Regions from separate parts of the Paenibacillus sp. JCM 18996 genome, predicted to be linked through region 2. Evidence: a T-box and tRNA genes for the amino acid it is inferred to sense, from the RefSeq annotation. Region 2 holds a T-box; the other holds one or more tRNA genes.
What was found. A T-box is a leader RNA that pairs with one kind of tRNA and senses whether it is charged. The one in region 2 lies ahead of leuS (leucine--tRNA ligase), so its partner is inferred to be a tRNA-Leu.

Region 1: it encodes a tRNA-Leu, which carries the amino acid that the T-box ahead of leuS (leucine--tRNA ligase) is inferred to sense. The anticodon was not compared.

Annotation. Positions count from the first base shown of each region.
Region 1 is NZ_AP043884.1:1,736,864-1,745,897, forward strand. It holds gene ACZ5N7_RS08645 (hypothetical protein) at 1-841, opposite strand, end outside; gene ACZ5N7_RS08650 (DEAD/DEAH box helicase) at 999-2,786, shown strand; gene ACZ5N7_RS08655 (YqhG family protein) at 2,783-3,727, shown strand; gene ACZ5N7_RS08660 (hypothetical protein) at 3,913-4,839, shown strand; gene ACZ5N7_RS08665 (AgrD family cyclic lactone autoinducer peptide) at 5,095-5,217, opposite strand; gene ACZ5N7_RS08670 (accessory gene regulator B family protein) at 5,235-5,774, opposite strand; tRNA gene ACZ5N7_RS08675 (tRNA-Leu) at 6,672-6,756, opposite strand; gene ACZ5N7_RS08680 (hypothetical protein) at 6,892-7,116, opposite strand; gene ACZ5N7_RS08685 (hypothetical protein) at 7,270-7,575, shown strand; gene ACZ5N7_RS08690 (hypothetical protein) at 7,687-8,013, opposite strand; gene ACZ5N7_RS08695 (xanthine phosphoribosyltransferase) at 8,080-8,649, opposite strand; gene ACZ5N7_RS08700 (hypothetical protein) at 8,984-9,034, shown strand, end outside.
Region 2 is NZ_AP043884.1:435,010-444,043, reverse strand. It holds gene ACZ5N7_RS02150 (DNA internalization-related competence protein ComEC/Rec2) at 1-503, opposite strand, end outside; gene ACZ5N7_RS02145 (deoxycytidylate deaminase) at 566-1,078, opposite strand; gene ACZ5N7_RS02140 (homocysteine synthase) at 1,120-2,412, opposite strand; gene ACZ5N7_RS02135 (ComEA family DNA-binding protein) at 2,549-3,241, opposite strand; gene comER (late competence protein ComER) at 3,403-4,245, shown strand; gene leuS (leucine--tRNA ligase) at 4,306-6,756, opposite strand; T-box leader at 6,838-7,075, opposite strand; gene ACZ5N7_RS02120 (ThuA domain-containing protein) at 7,239-7,985, shown strand; gene ACZ5N7_RS02115 (GNAT family N-acetyltransferase) at 8,198-8,764, opposite strand; gene ACZ5N7_RS02110 (class I SAM-dependent DNA methyltransferase) at 8,856-9,034, opposite strand, start outside.

The sequences.
Region 1 (9,034 bases), 1.3 Mb from region 2:
GGCGCGTGATCAATATTTTATGGTTCATTGCCGTAATATTGTTTGAATGACTCTTCGTATTGGACACAAAGTGGCTGATCAGGCCGTAGCCCGCGTCCTGCGGCTTATAAACAAATATTTTGTTGGAAAATTCAGATTGCGCCCGCTGTGAGATCATAAAGTAAACCTCGCCCGTCTTCTCCACCGCAACCGTATCTACAGGATATCTTCGCTCCTCGCCAATCAGTTTGGTCATATCCCCTGCACTCATATCCGTCCGATATACATTTGCGCTCGTAAGTTCATTATTGGACGCAGCAAAATAAACCTCCTTGCCTCTGCCTTTTACGTCATCCACCCTGCCCGGAATGGTCCACTCCTTCAGCCAGGTCCGCGTAGACAAATTCATGATACCCACCTTGGTGTAGCCGGCTCCGTTCTGCTGAATAAGGTCTGAACCGGCCAGAAACAGATAATCTCCGGACAGGTAGCAAAATTTGGGACGTATGGACGGGGTAGGCACTGGACTGAAATGCTCCTCCTGCTTGACGCGCAAATAGAAGCCCTTGAACGATTTATCGTCGCCCGGACTTACGGCTACCACCATATAATCGGAGGAATACCCAAGATCGCTGATCGGCTGTGCCGAAGTAAACACGAGCACCGGCGTTCCACCCGGGCCGCCCGCACTGTATACGTTTTTCTCATCCGCTACAAGCAGGATACCGCTCCCGTCCATCGCCGACACGGCTTTTTTTTCCATGGGAATCTCGGGTTTTCTTAACAAGCCGCACCCCGAGACCAGCAACACCACGGCACAACCAAGCAGCCCTGCCAAAAGCCTCATCCACTGTCTTCTCAATGCTGATCACCTCACGCTATTACATTAATGATAAAACAACCTCCGGCAGAAAACCATACTTTTATCCTGAAAATAGAAAGGAAGGTTATGAAAGAATCCCGATTCGACCATACTAAGAAAAACTTTCATGAAAAATAACCGCTCAGGGAGGCCATATATGCGTAGAACAGATCTGCAAGATCCTATTCGCCATATCCATGAACGTCTCCAGCTTCATTTTGACAGGGAATGGTTGGAAGAGATGATGCTGAGATCCGAACGCAACGGCCCCTGGGACCATTGGACCTTATACCAGCTTGCCTACCAGACTGAGCAGACGGGCTTGATTCATAGCTTTGACGAGCTCCAGTGCCTGAAGCATATTCCTCAAATCGTGCCGATGCAGCACCAGATCGAGACCGCCCAGAAGGTTCTGAACGAAATGCGGGGACGGGCGATTCTTGCAGATGAGGTGGGACTGGGCAAGACCATCGAAGCCGGGCTTATCCTGAAAGAATATATACTGCGCGGCCTGGTCAAAAAGGTGCTGATCCTCGTGCCCGCCTCCCTCGTGCTGCAGTGGGTCCGTGAGCTCAACCAGAAATTCGGCATTCCCGCCGCCGCCCAGAAGAAAGATTACATGTGGAAAATCGCCGATATCATCGTCGCTTCCATGGACACGGCCAAGAGGAATCCCCACAGGGACATGGTCATGGGCATGCAGTACGATATGGTGATCATCGACGAGGCGCACAAACTGAAGAATAAGAAAACCACCAACTACCAGTTCGTCAACCAGCTGAAAAAAAAATACTGCCTGCTGCTGACCGCCACTCCGGTGCAGAACGATCTGAGCGAGCTGTATAACCTGATCACCCTGCTTAAACCCGGCCAATTGGGGGCACAGGGAAATTTTCAGGCGAACTTCGTCGTCGATAAGCGGGTACCCAAGAACCAGGAACAGCTCCAGCACGAGCTCTCCAAAATCATGATCCGCAACCGGAGAGGCGACGGAAATGTGGAATTTACGAAGCGTATGGTGAAAAATATCATTCTGCCGCTCTCTCCTGAAGAGCAGAAGCTGTACGATGGGGTGACGAATTTTGTAAAAGGCAGATATGAGGATGCCAAGGGAGACATCACCTCCATCCTCGCACTGGTGACGCTTCAGCGGGAGGTGTGCTCCTCACGGGACGCGGTGTTTATCACCTTGGTCAACCTGTTCAAGAAAACCACGGAGGATTCCCCGGTGCGTGCCCGCATTTGGGAGCTTGTGGAGATGATCCGCGGAATCAAAGCCAATACCAAGGGCGACAAAGTGCTTGAAATCATCCGGGAGGCCGGGGAAAAAGTGATTATATTCACCGAATACCGGGCGACCCAGGAATATCTAATGAAGTTCCTCAAGGACCATAATATTTCCGCCGTACCCTACCGCGGGGGTATGAACCGGGGCAAAAAGGACTGGATGATGGATTTGTTCCGCAACCGCGCGCAGGTGCTGATCGCTACTGAAGCCGGCGGCGAGGGAATCAACCTGCAATTCTGCCATCATATCATCAACTTCGACCTGCCTTGGAATCCGATGAGAGTGGAGCAGAGAATCGGGCGCGTGCACCGGCTGGGACAGCAGCAGGACGTGCGGATCTATAACCTGTCCACCAAAGGCACCATCGAGGAGCATATCCTTTCTTTGCTCCACGAAAAAATCAACATGTTTGAGCAGGTGATCGGAGAACTGGACACGATTCTGGAACGCTTTGAAAAAAAGAAAACGTCCTTCGAAACCCAGCTCGCCAGAATGGTGCTGGAATCCAAGGACGACACCGACCTTCGCAGGCAATTTGACGAGCTCAGTGAAAACATTCTATCCGTCCAAGCGGAAGTGGAGCAGGATCAGAGCGGCAGGGCTCCTTTGCAAAATATATTGAATGCGGTCGGACGGACGGTTGAGGTGAAGCCGTGAATATTGAGGAAATTCAATCGCTCGTCCTCCAGTATTTAGAGGCGATGGACTGCCAGATTCTGGAGAAAACTCCCGCTTATATCACGGTCAAGCTTTCAGCGGAAGCCGATAAGGACCTGACGAACCGCGCTTATTACTGGAGCTTTGTGGAAAGGTGCGGTATCGAGCCCGAGACACTGACGATGAAATGGGTGCTCGACCCCGCCAAACTCGATAACGGCAAGCAGCCGCCAAAACCGGCCGTCGCGCCGCCTGCTGGATCGAGTCCTAATTCGGACAGTGTTCTCGGCAGGTACTTCAGCCACGTTCCGACTCCCGTCATTGCCCGGGTGCCGACGGATGAAGTCACCTACGGAAGCCGGAGATTGGAACAGATTTTCGCCTCCATCAAAAGCAAGGGACGTTTCGTCCAGCTGTTCGAGGAACCCGAGACGGCGCGCCGAGGCGCAGCCTCCTCCCGCGGATACGAATCCTGGCTGAATATGAATGTGAAGGTCGAGTTGGCCTGCGACATGAAGCGCAGCGAGATGCACTCTTTGGGCATCAATCTTTCCAGCGGAGCGATCCGTGAAAACTTTTTTGAAGAGATGCTCGGCCGGAAGCTCACGCCGCGGCTCCCTGCCCATGTTCATATCAACCGCGGCCAATATTCTTTGGAAAGAGCCGTATATTTGGCGGAGGAATATTTGCTGCGGAAGCTTCAAGCTTATGACCACAGCTGGTCTTATGAAGCCCATAACCGGCTTGAGGAAGAACTCCAGCGTGTGCATGGCTATTACGACAGCCTTCTGAAGGAGACAGAGGATCCGGAGGTGAAGCTTGCGATCACCGAACAATGGAACCACCGAAGGCACGAATTGGAATGGCAGTACAGTCCGCGAGTGGGCGCTTTCGTCATTAACAGCGGTTTATTTCATTTGAACGGCCTGCCGCAGCAATGAACCGCGTCAGCAGGACGGGACTCGCCATAAAGCGGCAAGATCGGCTGGCAGAAAAAAAGTTTTCGACATGCAAGTTCTAACAAACTTTTTCAGACATATTGTTTACTATTAAAGCATAGAGCTTGCAGTTCTCCTCTATGCCTGAATCGACACGTTCCCGAAACGTCCAAGCAGGTGACAAGATCATGAAGCAAAAATGGATTTGGCTGACATCCGCCCTGCTCGCTGCAGGTATTGCCGTTTCCTTGACCTTCCCTTCCTTTGCGATGGAGAACAGTCCAGGCAAGGCCCCGCCGGATAAGCCCCCGGCGCCGACCACCGATCATCCTGCGGGCGGCAGGGATCTGGATACTTTCATAAAAAAGTGGATGGATACCCTGCAGCTGCAAAAAGGCTTTGAAGCCTGGCAAGGGGCCATAACTCGCGTGTATCCTTTGGGACCCGGCGTACACGGCTGGATCGTCCATATCTCCAAGGATGGCAAAGATGCGGGATATATGGTGATCAACGCCAGGGAAGACGGCACCTTCGAGCTTGCCGAATACGGCACAGGAGAGCATCCTTTATTCAGTCTTATCACGCTGTATCAATCTTTGATGCAGCAGGCAATTATCCCTTCCACAGTCACTTATGCACAGTTTGCGTCGTTCTACAAAGCGGAACGCTGGTACAAGGACGCTTTCCACGCCTTGTGGAAGCTTCAGCTGGACGGAAAGAATCTGATCTTTGACGCCAAAACTGCGGAACAGCTGCCTTTACAGGATAAAGAGATCCTTGCAGAAACGCCGGTCGAAGAACCACCATCCTTCACACCGGATCCGAAGATCCTGGAAACAGCTTCCGTCGCTTCATTCGACCCTTACGAGAATATGGGCTGGGTAGTCAAGCCCCCCGCCGTTATTCATAATTTCGCACAGTTAAAAGAAGACATGCAGCGGTTTCAAAAAATTGCGCTGGTGAGTCATCCTTTTTCAGGCAGAACCACTTTAGCTTTTGCCCTGACCGGCTATCAATTGACGGACAGCGGACTTTACCTGCGGTTCGAACAGGAGGGCAGCAGATTCGTTCCTTTCCTCACCTTCCTGCGGGGAGGGCAGTTTTATAACCTATAGTTATTCTCCTCTCTTCCTATATAGAAAAGCTTCCGGCCCCCTCTTTTCCGTTTGCGTCAGCGGAAAAGAGCCCGCGAGCTTTTCTTTTTTTTTGGGTGCATTGGGAAATATAGCGGATTTTCGGGGCGTTGTTGACTGTATCAAGCAAGTTCACCTGTAAACACCCGAAAAGATATAAATGCTTTAATGTCAAACGTCAAACAAGGCTGCGAGTGAATCCCAAGATTCACTCGCAGCCTTGTTTGCTGCCGATATTTACTTCAAAAGCTCCTCAGGAGTTTCTCCGCGGTTGCACCATGCTACGCAGTTGGTCAGAACCAGCTTTTTCGCAAGAGAAGTCAAGCCTTTGTTTACCATCTTCAGGACCATTTCTTTCATTTTCAACACCTCTTCTATCATATTTTATAATAATCTACAAACCGCTGCGCTGAATTAAGACAGAGCAGGGATTGCAGAAAAAACACCCACGAAAGAACAGGCCATTGGAGAAAAAAGTTGACTGAAACAATCAGTACGGCGATGATTCGAAGAATGTAATAATGCTCTTCCTTGATCTTGCTGATTCCGTGGATTCCAGCCGGAGCTCTAAGCAGTAAAATGGCAATAGAAGCAAAGGTAAAAAGAAGGCCGGTATACCAAAAGTCGATAGGAATGTAAACAGCGATGAACATTAATACTGAGGAGAAGGCAATACAGCTGCTGGACGATTTCAGATGGATGCCGCCGCTGAAATATTTCAGAATTGGAAATCCGGTCACGGCAATTAACCCATCGATGAAATGGCCGGTTAATGCGCAGATCGTCAAAGTAATGATATTGACAAAGATTGCATTGAAAAGATTCTGCAGCGCGTACTTCAGTACGGCAATCGAGGAAGCATCCTTAACGTTGTTGTGTATGTAGACAGATATTCTATTAGCCAGGAATTCAGACATAGGTTTATTGAACCCCAATCCTATTTGGGATACCTGATTTTGATAGACTTCTTATTTTGAATATAAGAATAACAAAAATTTGAGAGAAATACAAACAAAAGAATCCATAAAATAGTTCCATTCAAGGAAAAAATTTCTGTTTTATAAATGATAAACTGGAAAATGATTATACCGGACATGAGTATACTGGCCCACATAAAATTATACGACTTCAGAATCTGCTTGTTGGAAAATCTCCTGATGATAAAAGAAAATCCGATGTCAAATTTCCGCAATACAGCCGAGACCGCCAAATAAAAGCCGCATAAAAGCAGGCTCATAAACGCATACTGCGTTTCCGGATTAGCGACCCAGTCATGATTCGTCAAATTTAAGGCCATTATGGCATAATCCACTACAACTTCAATTACGACATAGATAAAAAAGGAGGTTGTGCAAAATACAAAAGAATAAAAAATGGGATAGTTGTTTGTGATGGTGATCAAGCAAATGAATGAAATGAGAATAATCAACGAAAAGATCGGCGTCTGCAGTAAATTTTTCACAAAGAAATTAATCAGGCCCAAGGAAACTCCAAGGACGATTATCCTGTTCTTGTTCTCCCGTATGCGGACGCGAAAAATGCTAAAACTCAAAATAACCACACAACTGTACAAAATGAGCGAAACAAACAGGCTGATCAACAATTCCATTATGCGTAAGTACCTCCTGATGTTAAAATCGACAATTAATATTATACTTGTATTCTACAGGGATGTAAGGACAAATATGAACTCTTTATGACATAAAGGCTATGCATTCTATAACCATGATTGCGGAAAGTTAAGGATAAACCACATTACAACACAAAAAAAGCCATAGACATAAAAACGTCTAGTGGCTTATTTGTTTGAGTGATGCGGTCGAGAGGACTCGAACCTCCACGGGGGGTTAGCCCACACGGACCTGAACCGTGCGCGTCTGCCAATTCCGCCACGACCGCAAATCGGGAAATATCTCGTAGCCGACAAGAAATATAATATCACGGCTGAAGATTGGAAGTCAAGTTTTTTATTTAATAAATTTTCTCGAACTCTCTCGAGTCCGCACTCCCTACTGAACCGTGTAGGGTTCCCCCTCAATCCTCCATAATGAAATCCGCCTGTCTCGCTTCTTCAAAAGGCTGGTATTTGTAGCTGCGGTCCAGTTTTACGATTTTGCGGTTCTGCTTGCGGATCAATACGGATTGATTATCCCAGGCGACGACAATTCCCTTCACATCGTTCTGCTCATGGATGTCCCGGATGATCCGGAGCTTGGTGCCTTCCACGCGAAAGCGGTCCAATTGTTCGTCAGTGATCATGATTGCTCCTCCTTTTATTTTACCTTTACTTAGAATACAACAACATCGGTGCAGAAGCTACGCTCGTGCAGCTCGGCCCGCTTGCGGGGATCTGCCGGTTCATTTTACACAAAGATGGTTAGTATAAAGAAAAAGACCGAGGAGGAGTCTGCCATGGATAAAAAAACGTATTACATCCGCGTAGGTTCGGGAGAAATACTCGAGGATCCCGAAGCTGCCGAATTCGAGTATGAAATTAAGGCTACCGACGCAGAAATCGACAAGCTCAGCGCTTTATTCGAACAGCGCGCCGATACCGACGATGCATCATTCTTCCGTGCGGGTACACCCTACAAAGAATATCATAAAGATAATCCAAACGTGGAATACGATGAATATCTGAAAGAAATTTACCAGATGATCCACGATCTCGGAGACCAAAAAACGAAACGGCACATCGAACAGATGAATATACTATAACCCCGCAAAGTGACGCAGACTTCACAGCTTTTTATACCTTGTTTCAACGAAGACGTAAAAAAAGCCCGGCGGCCGTATGAACGGTTTGTCGGGCTGGATTTATGAACAGGATCAGCTTACGTGCTCTTTGGAATCGTTCTTCTCGTACCAGCAGTCCAGCACCTTGCCGGACATCACGCGGGATTCAAGATATTCCACCTGCAGCGACGAGAACTGGCCTTTCCATTCCAGGGAAAGTTCATTGCACAGCTTGATAACCGTCAACAATTCGGACCAGGCAACGTAACGCTTATACCAAAAAAACTGTGGATGCTCAATCATATAGGGATATAGATCGTCAAACTCTGTATGTTTACAATCGAGGGCACGTTCGAAATGAATTTTGGCCTCTTCAATTTGGGTTTTCATAAAATCGGCTGAAATCAGTTCGCTTCCCATAACGTTCATTGCCTCCTTAATGTTACATAATTTTATTATAAAGGAAAAGCTAATGATATGGAAGGATTATTCGAAGGTAATCTTTCCATTCTCAAGAGATGAGATTCTGACCAGGGAGTCCACTCGGATCCCTCTTTCGCGGATGGTTCTGCCTCCGGCTTGGAACGATTTCTCGACGGCGATTCCCACCCCCACCAATTCGGCTCCGGAGATTTCGACAATTCGAATCAACCCTCTGGCGGCGTCCCCGTTGGCAATAAAATCGTCGATGATCAACACGCGGTCCTGCGGCTGCAGAAATTCCTTGGAAACCATAATATCCGTTACAATTCCTTTGGTGAAGGAAGGCACTCGCTCGCAATAGGTGTCTTGATCCGTGGTTAACGTTTTTTTGCGGCGGGCGAAGATAAAAGGAACATGAAGCTCATATGCCGCAGCCATGGCCAGCGGTATTCCTGACGACTCTACCGTTAACACCTTGGTAACATCACATTCTGCGTAAAGAGAGGCAAATTCCTTGCCTAAAGCCATGATCAACGCGGGATCCACCTGATGGTTCAATATGGCATCCACCTTCAACACTTGATCGGATAGCACAACGCCCACTTCTTGAATACGCTGCTTAAGCAAATTCATCTTCATTCCTCCACCTTGGCTTTGCTGTTTAACTTATCATAATCCCAAGGAGCGTTTCAAGTGGAACGGGCTTTTCTTTACTTATGTATGAAACTTTTTGGCAGAAAGAACCGTCTATATAAATATTAAAAGCACTTTCTTCAAAATGAAACAACGAGTTAAGTCCAAATGCAGCGCGCCATGAAACAACGAGTTAAGTCCAAATGCAGCGCCGCCAGCTTTACCGATTGGCTAAAAATGGGCATTGTTTATATGGATTTTCAAGATTATGATAGTACAAGCTGCCAAAATTTTCAGGCATGGTCGAACACTCATCCGGAAGGACAGATAAAAGGTGAAACTAACTCCAAAGCCGATCGCTGCCGCCCTATCCGCCTTTTTGGCC
Region 2 (9,034 bases):
GCTTCGGAAGGAAGCTTCAGAGTACCGCCCACCACGGCTTGATCACCTCTTCCCCACTGCGCAGCTAGGGAAACCTCATCCTGGATAAGCAGGCGCACCGAAACCTGTACTTTTTCGTTTAGAGAGTGCATCGATGTCCCGCCCACGCCGGCAGATGTTACCTTCATCACGAACGACGCTTTATCGCCGTCTACACCGACCGGCGAGTCAATTGTGCCTTTTAACTGAACCGGGCTTTCATTGATACTGTTCGCTGCTCCGAAAACGGCGGTAAGCCGGGAAAAGTTGCGGCCGTCATACCAACGGTAGTACAGCAGCGAACTGGCAATGATCATCAAGCTGAGCGACAGGAACAGCAGCCTGCGGTTCATACGGTGACCGATAACAGCCATCAAAGCCGAGAATGCGAAAAAACTCCATGCCCAAATCCAGGGAACATATGCTGCAGCTGCATAACCGCACAACCAAAGAACCGCAGCGCTTACGATGGAAAGATTACGCAATGCAAAGAACCCCCTTTCTTCACGAAAAGAGGTTCTTCCTTCTTTATCCGCATCTAATGGAATTATATAGTATTCACAACATCCGTGCCAGCAGGCGGGCTGTAGCCCACAAGACTTCGGAACTTCATGCCCTTCTGCTCCATCAAGGCCATTACTTTATCGTTGTCTTTCAGATAAGGCCGGTGGTAGACAATTTCCCGGATCCCGCTGTTTGCGAGCATATTGGCGCATGTCCAGCAGGGCTGATCGGTGACATAGACGACAGAGCCTTCGCGGTCCTCTCGGTCGGTAAAAAGAAGCAGATTCTGCTCGGCATGAATGGTACGGATGCATCTCTGCTTCTTCACAATCTCCTCATGGCCGCCTCTGTGTACGATCTCGAATTCCTCCGCAATCATGCAGCCGGCTTCCAAGCAGTCGGGAACTCCCATTGGAGCTCCGTTGTAGGCCGAACCCAGAAGCTTTTTGCCCTGCACCAGCACCGCGCCTACGTGCCTTCGGCCGCATTGGGAGCGAGTGGAAGCCATATAGGCGATATCCATGAAGTAGGTGTCCCAGTCTTTGCGCTGTGTCATGACGAGTCTCCTTTGTGTAAGGAAGGTTTTGTCGAGTCATTTCATTGCTGGCTTGCTTCTATCGCTTGCTTCAAATCAAAAATAATATCGTCAATAGCTTCCGTGCCGATCGATAAACGGATCATGCCCGGCGATACACCGGCTGCGGTCTGCTCGTCTTCCGAAAGCTGCTGGTGCGTCGTGCTGGCCGGATGGATAATCAGCGATTTGGAATCGCCGACATTCGCCAAATGCGAGAACAGCTTCACGGAGTCGATCACTTTGCGTCCCGCTTCCAATCCGCCTTTGATGCCGAACGTCAGGATCGCTCCCTGCCCCTTGGGCATGTATTTCTGTCCCAGCTCAAAACTCGGATGGCTTTCCAGCCCGGCATAATTGACCCATTCCACGGCTTCGTGCCCTTCCAGAAAACGGGCCGTTGCAAGAGCATTGGAGCAGTGCCGTTCCATTCTTAAATGCAGCGTCTCCAGGCCTTGAAGCAGCAGAAACGAGTTAAAAGGCGAAATGGACGCCCCCATATCCCTTAACAGCTGCACGCGGGTTTTTATAATATAAGCGATGGGCCCGACAGCCTCCGTATACACGACGCCATGATAGCTCGGATCTGGCTCGACGAGGCCGGGGAATTTACCCGACGCCTTCCAGTCAAAAACGCCTCCGTCTACGATCACACCGCCAATGGAGGTCCCATGCCCGCCGATAAATTTGGTTGCGGAATGGACCACAATATCCGCTCCGTGCTCAATCGGGCGGCACAAATAGGGGCTTGGGAAGGTGTTGTCCACGATGAGCGGGATGCCGTTCTCATGCGCGATGGCGGCAACGGCGGCAATGTCGAGAACATCCCCCCGAGGGTTGCCGATCGTCTCCGCGTATACCGCTTTCGTCTTCTCATTGATGGCTGAGCGGAAATTTTCGGGATTGCTGGAATCCGCGAATCTCACCGTAATCCCAAGCTTGGGCAGCGTCGTGGAGAACAAATTATACGTACCGCCGTACAAGCTGGATGCGGACACAATTTCGTCTCCGGCACCGGCTATGTTCAGGATGGAATAAGTAATGGCAGCCTGGCCCGAGGCGGCAGCGAGCGCTGCCGGAGCGCCTTCCAAAGCGGCGACCCTTTTCTCGAACACGTCCGTCGTGGGATTCATCAAACGGGTGTAGATGTTGCCGAACTCTTTTAAAGCAAACAGATTGGCCGCATGGTCCGTGTCCCGGAACCCGTAAGATGTGGTCTGGTACAAAGGCACTGCCCTCGACAACGTCGTCGGATCAATTTCCTGTCCGGCGTGCACCGCCAAGGTTTCAAACGACAATTTGCGATCTTCTCCCATTCTGCAATCCTCCCATAACCGGTATATTAGATTGACAAAAGTAAAAATTTTATGTATCGAATACCCAGACAATTTCCATTGTCGCACATTTTTCCGAAAATTTAAAGGTACCGGACAGGTGTTTATGGTTCATTTCTTAAGGCTGTGCTACGGTTATAAAAGGGAGCAGCTTTTCCAGCATTTTGTCGCCGATGCCTTTCACTTCTTTCAGGTCTTCCACGTTGTGGAGCGGGCCGGCTTTAAGCCTGTATTCCACAATCGCTTTCGCTTTGCTTTCGCCGATGCCGGGCAGCTCCTGCAGCTGTTCCACGGTCGCCGTGTTCAGGTTCAGCTTGCGCCTTGGCGCCTCTTTGTTCTTGCTCAAGGGATGATAAGCTTGCTTATCTCCAAGGTAAGGCGGATTACGCACATTTTTCTGTGAATGCTGCGGGAGTTCTGTTTCTTGGGGGTTTGCGCTTCCTTCTGCGGTAACAGGATCCCCAATGACTTCCAGGCTGGCAGATTGGCGATCTTCACCTTGCCCGGCTTGCGGATACCCTGCTTCTGCGCGTTGTTCGGTCTGCGGTTGTCGGGCGCGTTGCACGGGCGGCTGCTTGCCAGTGGCATCTCGACCGTCTGCTGCGGCGGCTTTCGAATTTGTCCCGGCTTGCGTTTCCTCCTTGGCCCCTGCCGGTCCATTCGAATTCTCCAGCAGCTGTTTCATTTCCTGGTTGACGGATTTCCATCCTTTTTCGGGTTTCTCATGTCCCCAGACGCTGAAGCCCACACAACCGGCCAAAACAACCGCAGGCACAACTGCCGGCAGAATCAGTTTCCATTTTAAAGTCAAATTATTATTCTCCTCCTCATATGTTCAGTTTGTTAAAGCTGGTGCTGTGTTTGCTCCTTTTTTCAGCAAGGGTTAGGAATGGAGTGTCCCCTGCAGTCATATAGTTGAAAGAACATAGTTCGGGATTTTCCCGCAAGCAAAAGTATAAAGGAGGGATCATAATGAAGGTCGGATTTATCGGCACGGGCAGCATGGGCAGTATATTGATCGAAGCCTTCATCCAGTCCGGGGCTTTGAACCCCGAGGACATTATTGCAAGCAACAGGACTGCAAGCAAAGTGGAGCGTCTGGCTGCGGCCTATCCGGGCTTACGGACAGCCCCCTCGAATATAGAGATTGTGCCCCAGAGTGGCATCATTTTCCTTTGCGTAAAGCCGGTCGAATATAAAAATGTGCTGGACGAAATCCGCAGCGTTGTGCAGCCGTCCCAAATCGTCATCTCCATTACGAGCCCCGTCTTGATCGAACAGCTGGAGGACCAGCTTCCCTGTAAAATTGTCAAAATGATCCCAAGCATCACCAATTTCGTATTAAGCGGAGCGACCTTATGCATCCACGGCAGCCGGATGTCTGCCAAGGATATCGACCGGGTAGAGAACCTGCTCGGGTATATCAGCGCGCCGATCCGAATTGCGGAGCAGAACACCAGGATCAGTTCCGACCTGTCAAGCTGCGGTCCCGCTTTTCTCGCTTTCTTCCTGCAAAAATTCATCAGCGCAGCCGTGGAAGAAACCGGCATAAGCTATGAAGAAGCGACCCAGCTTGCCAGTGAGATGATCCTCGGAACAGGCAAACTGCTTACAACCGGAGGCTTTACCCCCGCCGCGCTGATGAGGCGTGTCGCCGTGCCCGGCGGCATTACAGCGGAAGGTCTCCGTATGATGGAGCATGAGCTTGACGGGGTTTTTAACCAGCTCGTACGCGCCACACACGCTAAATATGATGAAGAACTGGAAAAAGTGCGGATTAAGCTGTACGGCCATGAAACTAACCCCGCAAAGTAAAGCCTGCCCGGCAACAGAAAAGGGCCTAATTATTACATTAAGCCCTTTCCTGATGTCAGTTTATCCGACTACAATGTTGACCAGCTTGCCTTTGACCGCGATCACTTTGCGCACCGTTTTGCCGCCCATAGCTTCGCGCACCTTATCCAGCTCCAGGGCCAGCGCCTGCATATCCGCTTCATTCATCTCTTTGGACACCATGGCGCGGTCTGCGATTTTGCCGTTTACCTGCACGACGATTTCCACTTCATTATCCACTGTCCATGCTTCGTCGTAGTTTGGCCAAGGCTCGTAGGTGATCGACTCGTTATGGCCGAGCTTCTGCCAAAGCTCCTCAGCAATATGCGGAGCGATCGGGGACAGCATCTGCACGAAATTTTCCATTGCCGCCTTCGGCAGTTCATTTTGCTTATAGGCGTCGTTGACGAAAATCATCAGCTGCGAGATCGCCGTATTGAAGCGCTGCGCTTCGAAATCCTCGGTAATTTTCTTCACGCTGCGGTGCCAGGTCCTCTTGAAAGCATCGTCGCCTTTTGCATCGGCACTGATTTTCTCGTTCAGCCAGCCTTCCTCATTGACGAACAGCCGCCATATCCGGTTCAAGAAACGGTACGAGCCCTCGACGCCGTTCGTATTCCATGGCTTCGTCGCCTCCAGCGGCCCCATGAACATTTCGTACATCCGCAGCGTGTCCGCTCCGTATTCGTTTACGATTTCATCGGGATTCACGACGTTGCCGCGGGATTTGCTCATTTTCTCCATGTTCTCGCCGAGAATCATGCCTTGGTTCACCAGCTTGTGGAACGGCTCCTTCGTCTTGACGATGCCCATATCGTAGAGCACTTTATGCCAGAAACGCGCGTACAGCAGATGCAGCACCGCGTGCTCGGCGCCGCCGATGTAAAGGTCGACAGGCAGCCATTTCTCCTGCAGCTCCCTGGACACGAGCTCCTCCTCGTTGCGGGGGTCGATGAATCGCAGGTAGTACCAGCAGCTTCCCGCCCACTGCGGCATCGTGTTTGTCTCGCGCCGCGCTTTCATGCCGGTTTCCGGATCCACCGTGTTGACCCAGTCCGTCACATTGGCCAGCGGGGACTCGCCCGTTCCGGAAGGCTTGATGTGGTCTACGTCCGGCAGCAGAAGCGGCAGCTGATCTTCAGGCACCGGCTTCATCGTGCCGTCTTCCAGATGCAGGATCGGAATCGGCTCGCCCCAATATCTCTGGCGGCTGAACAGCCAATCTCTAAGGCGGTACGTGACTTTACCGTGCCCTTTGCCGGTTTCTTCAAGCCACTCGATCATCCTGGCGATCGCCGCTTCATTATTCAACCCGTTCACAGGTCCGGAGTTTACATGCTCCCCGTCGCCTGCATAAGCTTCTTCCTGCACATTGCCGCCCTGTACAACTTCCACAATCGGAAGGTCGAACTGCCTGGCGAACTCCCAGTCCCGCTGGTCGTGTCCCGGAACCGCCATAATCGCCCCCGTGCCGTAGCCGGCAAGCACATAATCCGCGATCCAGACCGGGATCCGGCTTCCGTTCACAGGGTTTACCGCATATGCTCCGGTGAATACGCCGGTTTTGTCCTTGGCCAAATCGGTGCGCTCCAGGTCGCTCTTGCGAGCCGCTTTCTCCTGGTAGTCCCGGACTGTGGCTTCCTGCCCGGCGGTTGTTATTTGCGCCACCAGTTCATGCTCCGGGGCCAATACGCAATAAGTCGCTCCGAACAGCGTATCCGGACGGGTAGTGAACACCGCGAGATGGGCGTCGTGGCCATCCAAGGCAAACTTCACTTCGGCGCCGGTCGACTTGCCGATCCAGTTGCGCTGCATATCCTTGATGCTTTCGGACCAGTCCACCTCTTCCAGATCCTCCAGCAGCCTTTCGGCATAATCCGTAATCTTCAGAATCCATTGGCGCATCGGCCTGCGGATGACGGGATGACCGCCGCGCTCGCTTTTTCCGTCGATGACCTCTTCATTCGCCAGAACCGTACCCAGCGCAGGGCACCAGTTGACCGCCACTTCGTCGACATAAGCCAGGCCGCGCTTATACAGCTGCAGAAAAATCCACTGCGTCCATTTGTAATATTCGGGATCGGTCGTGCTGATTTCACGGTCCCAATCGTAGGAGAAGCCCAGAGATTTGATCTGCCGGCGGAAGTTGTTGATGTTCTTCACGGTAATTTCCCGCGGATGCTCCCCGGTGTCCAGCGCATGCTGCTCGGCGGGCAGGCCGAACGCGTCCCAACCCATCGGATGAAGAACGTTGCAGCCTTTCATCCTTTTGTAACGGGAGACGATGTCCGTTGCCGTATACCCTTCCGGATGGCCTACATGCAGCCCTGCCCCGGATGGATAAGGGAACATATCCAAAGCGTAAAACTTCGGAAGGCTGTCGTTATCCAGCACCTTGAACGTCTTGTTCTCTTCCCAATGCTTCTGCCATTTCGGCTCCAATGCTTGCGGGTTATACCCCTGAGTTTCTTTCGCTTGTTGTTCGTGTGACATGTAAAAAGCCTCCTTGCGGCCCATTCTCCGCATCTTCGTATTTCCATGACAACAAAAAAACCCCGCATCGCTAGCGCAACGGCTAGGGACGAGAGGTTTGTTATTCCCGTGGTACCACCCTAGTTAACAGCAGGCGTACTTCGCCCCTGTTCACTCTTTCCCTTAACGCGGGTTTACGATCCGGCTAGCATCCGCTGCCTTCGCGGACGGTCACCTTCTGGCTCCAAGGCGAGTTCGCTTCTTTCGTCTGCCGGTTTCCACCCTTTCCGGCTCTCTGCAAGACGCTCCAAAAGCTACTAATCCTTTTCGTTGCCGTGGTTCATTTGTGTTTCGATTATATGCAAAATAACGGTGCCGTGTCAAGTGCCGTCCGCCTATGTCAGATTCGAATAGAAAAACGACAAGATCGTGCATATATTTTAACACGGCGGTTTCATATACTAGACTTGTGCAATGGAAATCAGGACAGGGGGAGCAACGCAATGTTGAATAAATTGAACGTTACGGTATGGAATGAGCACCGCCATGAAAAGAAGAACGAAAAAGTAAGAGCCGTTTACCCTAACGGGATCCACCAAGCGATCGGTGAAGGGCTGACAGGCGATGTCAATGTCCGCTACGCCACTTTGGACGAGCCCGAACACGGTCTGACCGAAGAGGTGCTGAACAGCACGGATGTGCTGGTCTGGTGGGGCCACACGGCCCACGGCGAAGTTCAGGACGAAATCGTGGAGAAAGTATTCAACCGCGTCATGCATGGAATGGGACTGATCGTGCTGCATTCGGGTCATTTTTCCAAAATTTTCAAAAGACTGATGGGTACTTCCTGCGACCTCAAGTGGAGGGAAGCCGGCGAGAAGGAACGGCTGTGGGTCGTATCCCCGGGCCATCCTATCGCGGAAGGCATAGGAGAATATATCGAGCTGGAGCATGAAGAAATGTACGGGGAGCACTTTGATATTCCGCAGCCGGACGAGCTTGTGTTCGTTTCCTGGTTCGAAGGCGGAGAAGTGTTCCGCAGCGGCTGCACCTACACCAGAGGCCAAGGCAAGATCTTCTACTTCCGTCCGGGCCACGAAACCTATCCGACTTATTTCAATGAGAGCGTTCGCCGCGTGATAGGCAATGCTGTTCAATGGGCCGCGCCCAGCACTCGGGAATATCCGAAGTATGGCAATGCTAAGCCTTTGGAAATCATCAGATCCGAAGATCCTGCAGCGGTGAAGTAAGAGCCAGTCCGATCTGACCGCAAACGTATTAACTCTTTATTTCACTTGAGCCATAATATCGGCCGGTGCGGCTGTTCAAGCTGCATCGGCTTTTCCGGTTTCTAAGGAGTCCGCCGCGTAACGGGATGATCTCAACCGCCTATCTGCGTTCCCGTGGTAGTTTGTCAGCCTATGCATCTAAATAAGTCCCGCTGACATAGCCGTGTAGAGTGTCAATCCATAGCTTCGTTCAAAAGCGCCATGTGGATATGGTCCTGCCATTTGCCGTTGATTTTCAAATATTTGCGCGCCAGCCCCTCCTGCTGGAATCCCAGCTTCTGCACCAGCCGCATAGAAGGCTCATTGCCCGGAATAATGTTCGCTTCAATCCGATGCAGCTTCAGCTCCTGGAAAGCATAATCTATAGCCGCTTGCAGCGCTTCCGTCATATACCCTTGATTGGCTTCGTTCTCATCGATTTTGTAACCCAGATGGCACGATTGAAAGACGCCGCGGACGATGTTCGAAAGTCCTATATTTCCGATCGCTCGGGACATCCCCTCTGCTTTTTTAAACAGCCACCAGCGAACCATCTGCCCGCGGATCATAGCTTCCATTTCCGTCTGCAGAATGTCGGCCTGCACCCCCGCACTAAAAAAGCTTTCTTCCCTCAAAGGTTCCCAGGGCTCCAGAAATTTGCGGTTCCGCCGGTAAAATTCAACCACGACCCGGGTCTCGCTTTCATCAACCGTTTTTAAAATCAGACGTTCCGTCTCCAGGTCCGCACCCTTAACAATCACCGGTATTCCTCCTTCTTTCATAGAAAAACAGGAAACCCTGCCCTTACGAGCAGAGTGAGCCTTCTTATGTACCAGGCTTGTGGCCAGCCATTCATCTTTTTATCGCCGCTACAAAGATGCGTCTGGTATCCTCCGTCGGCCGCTCCCATGTAAAATCCGAATAGCAGAAGGTATCCGTAAACCCTGCTTCCGACAGAGCCGATTTGACCCATTCAAGAGGATAAGCTCTTTGCTGATGGTACTCCACAAATTTGCGGTACCGCTCAGGGG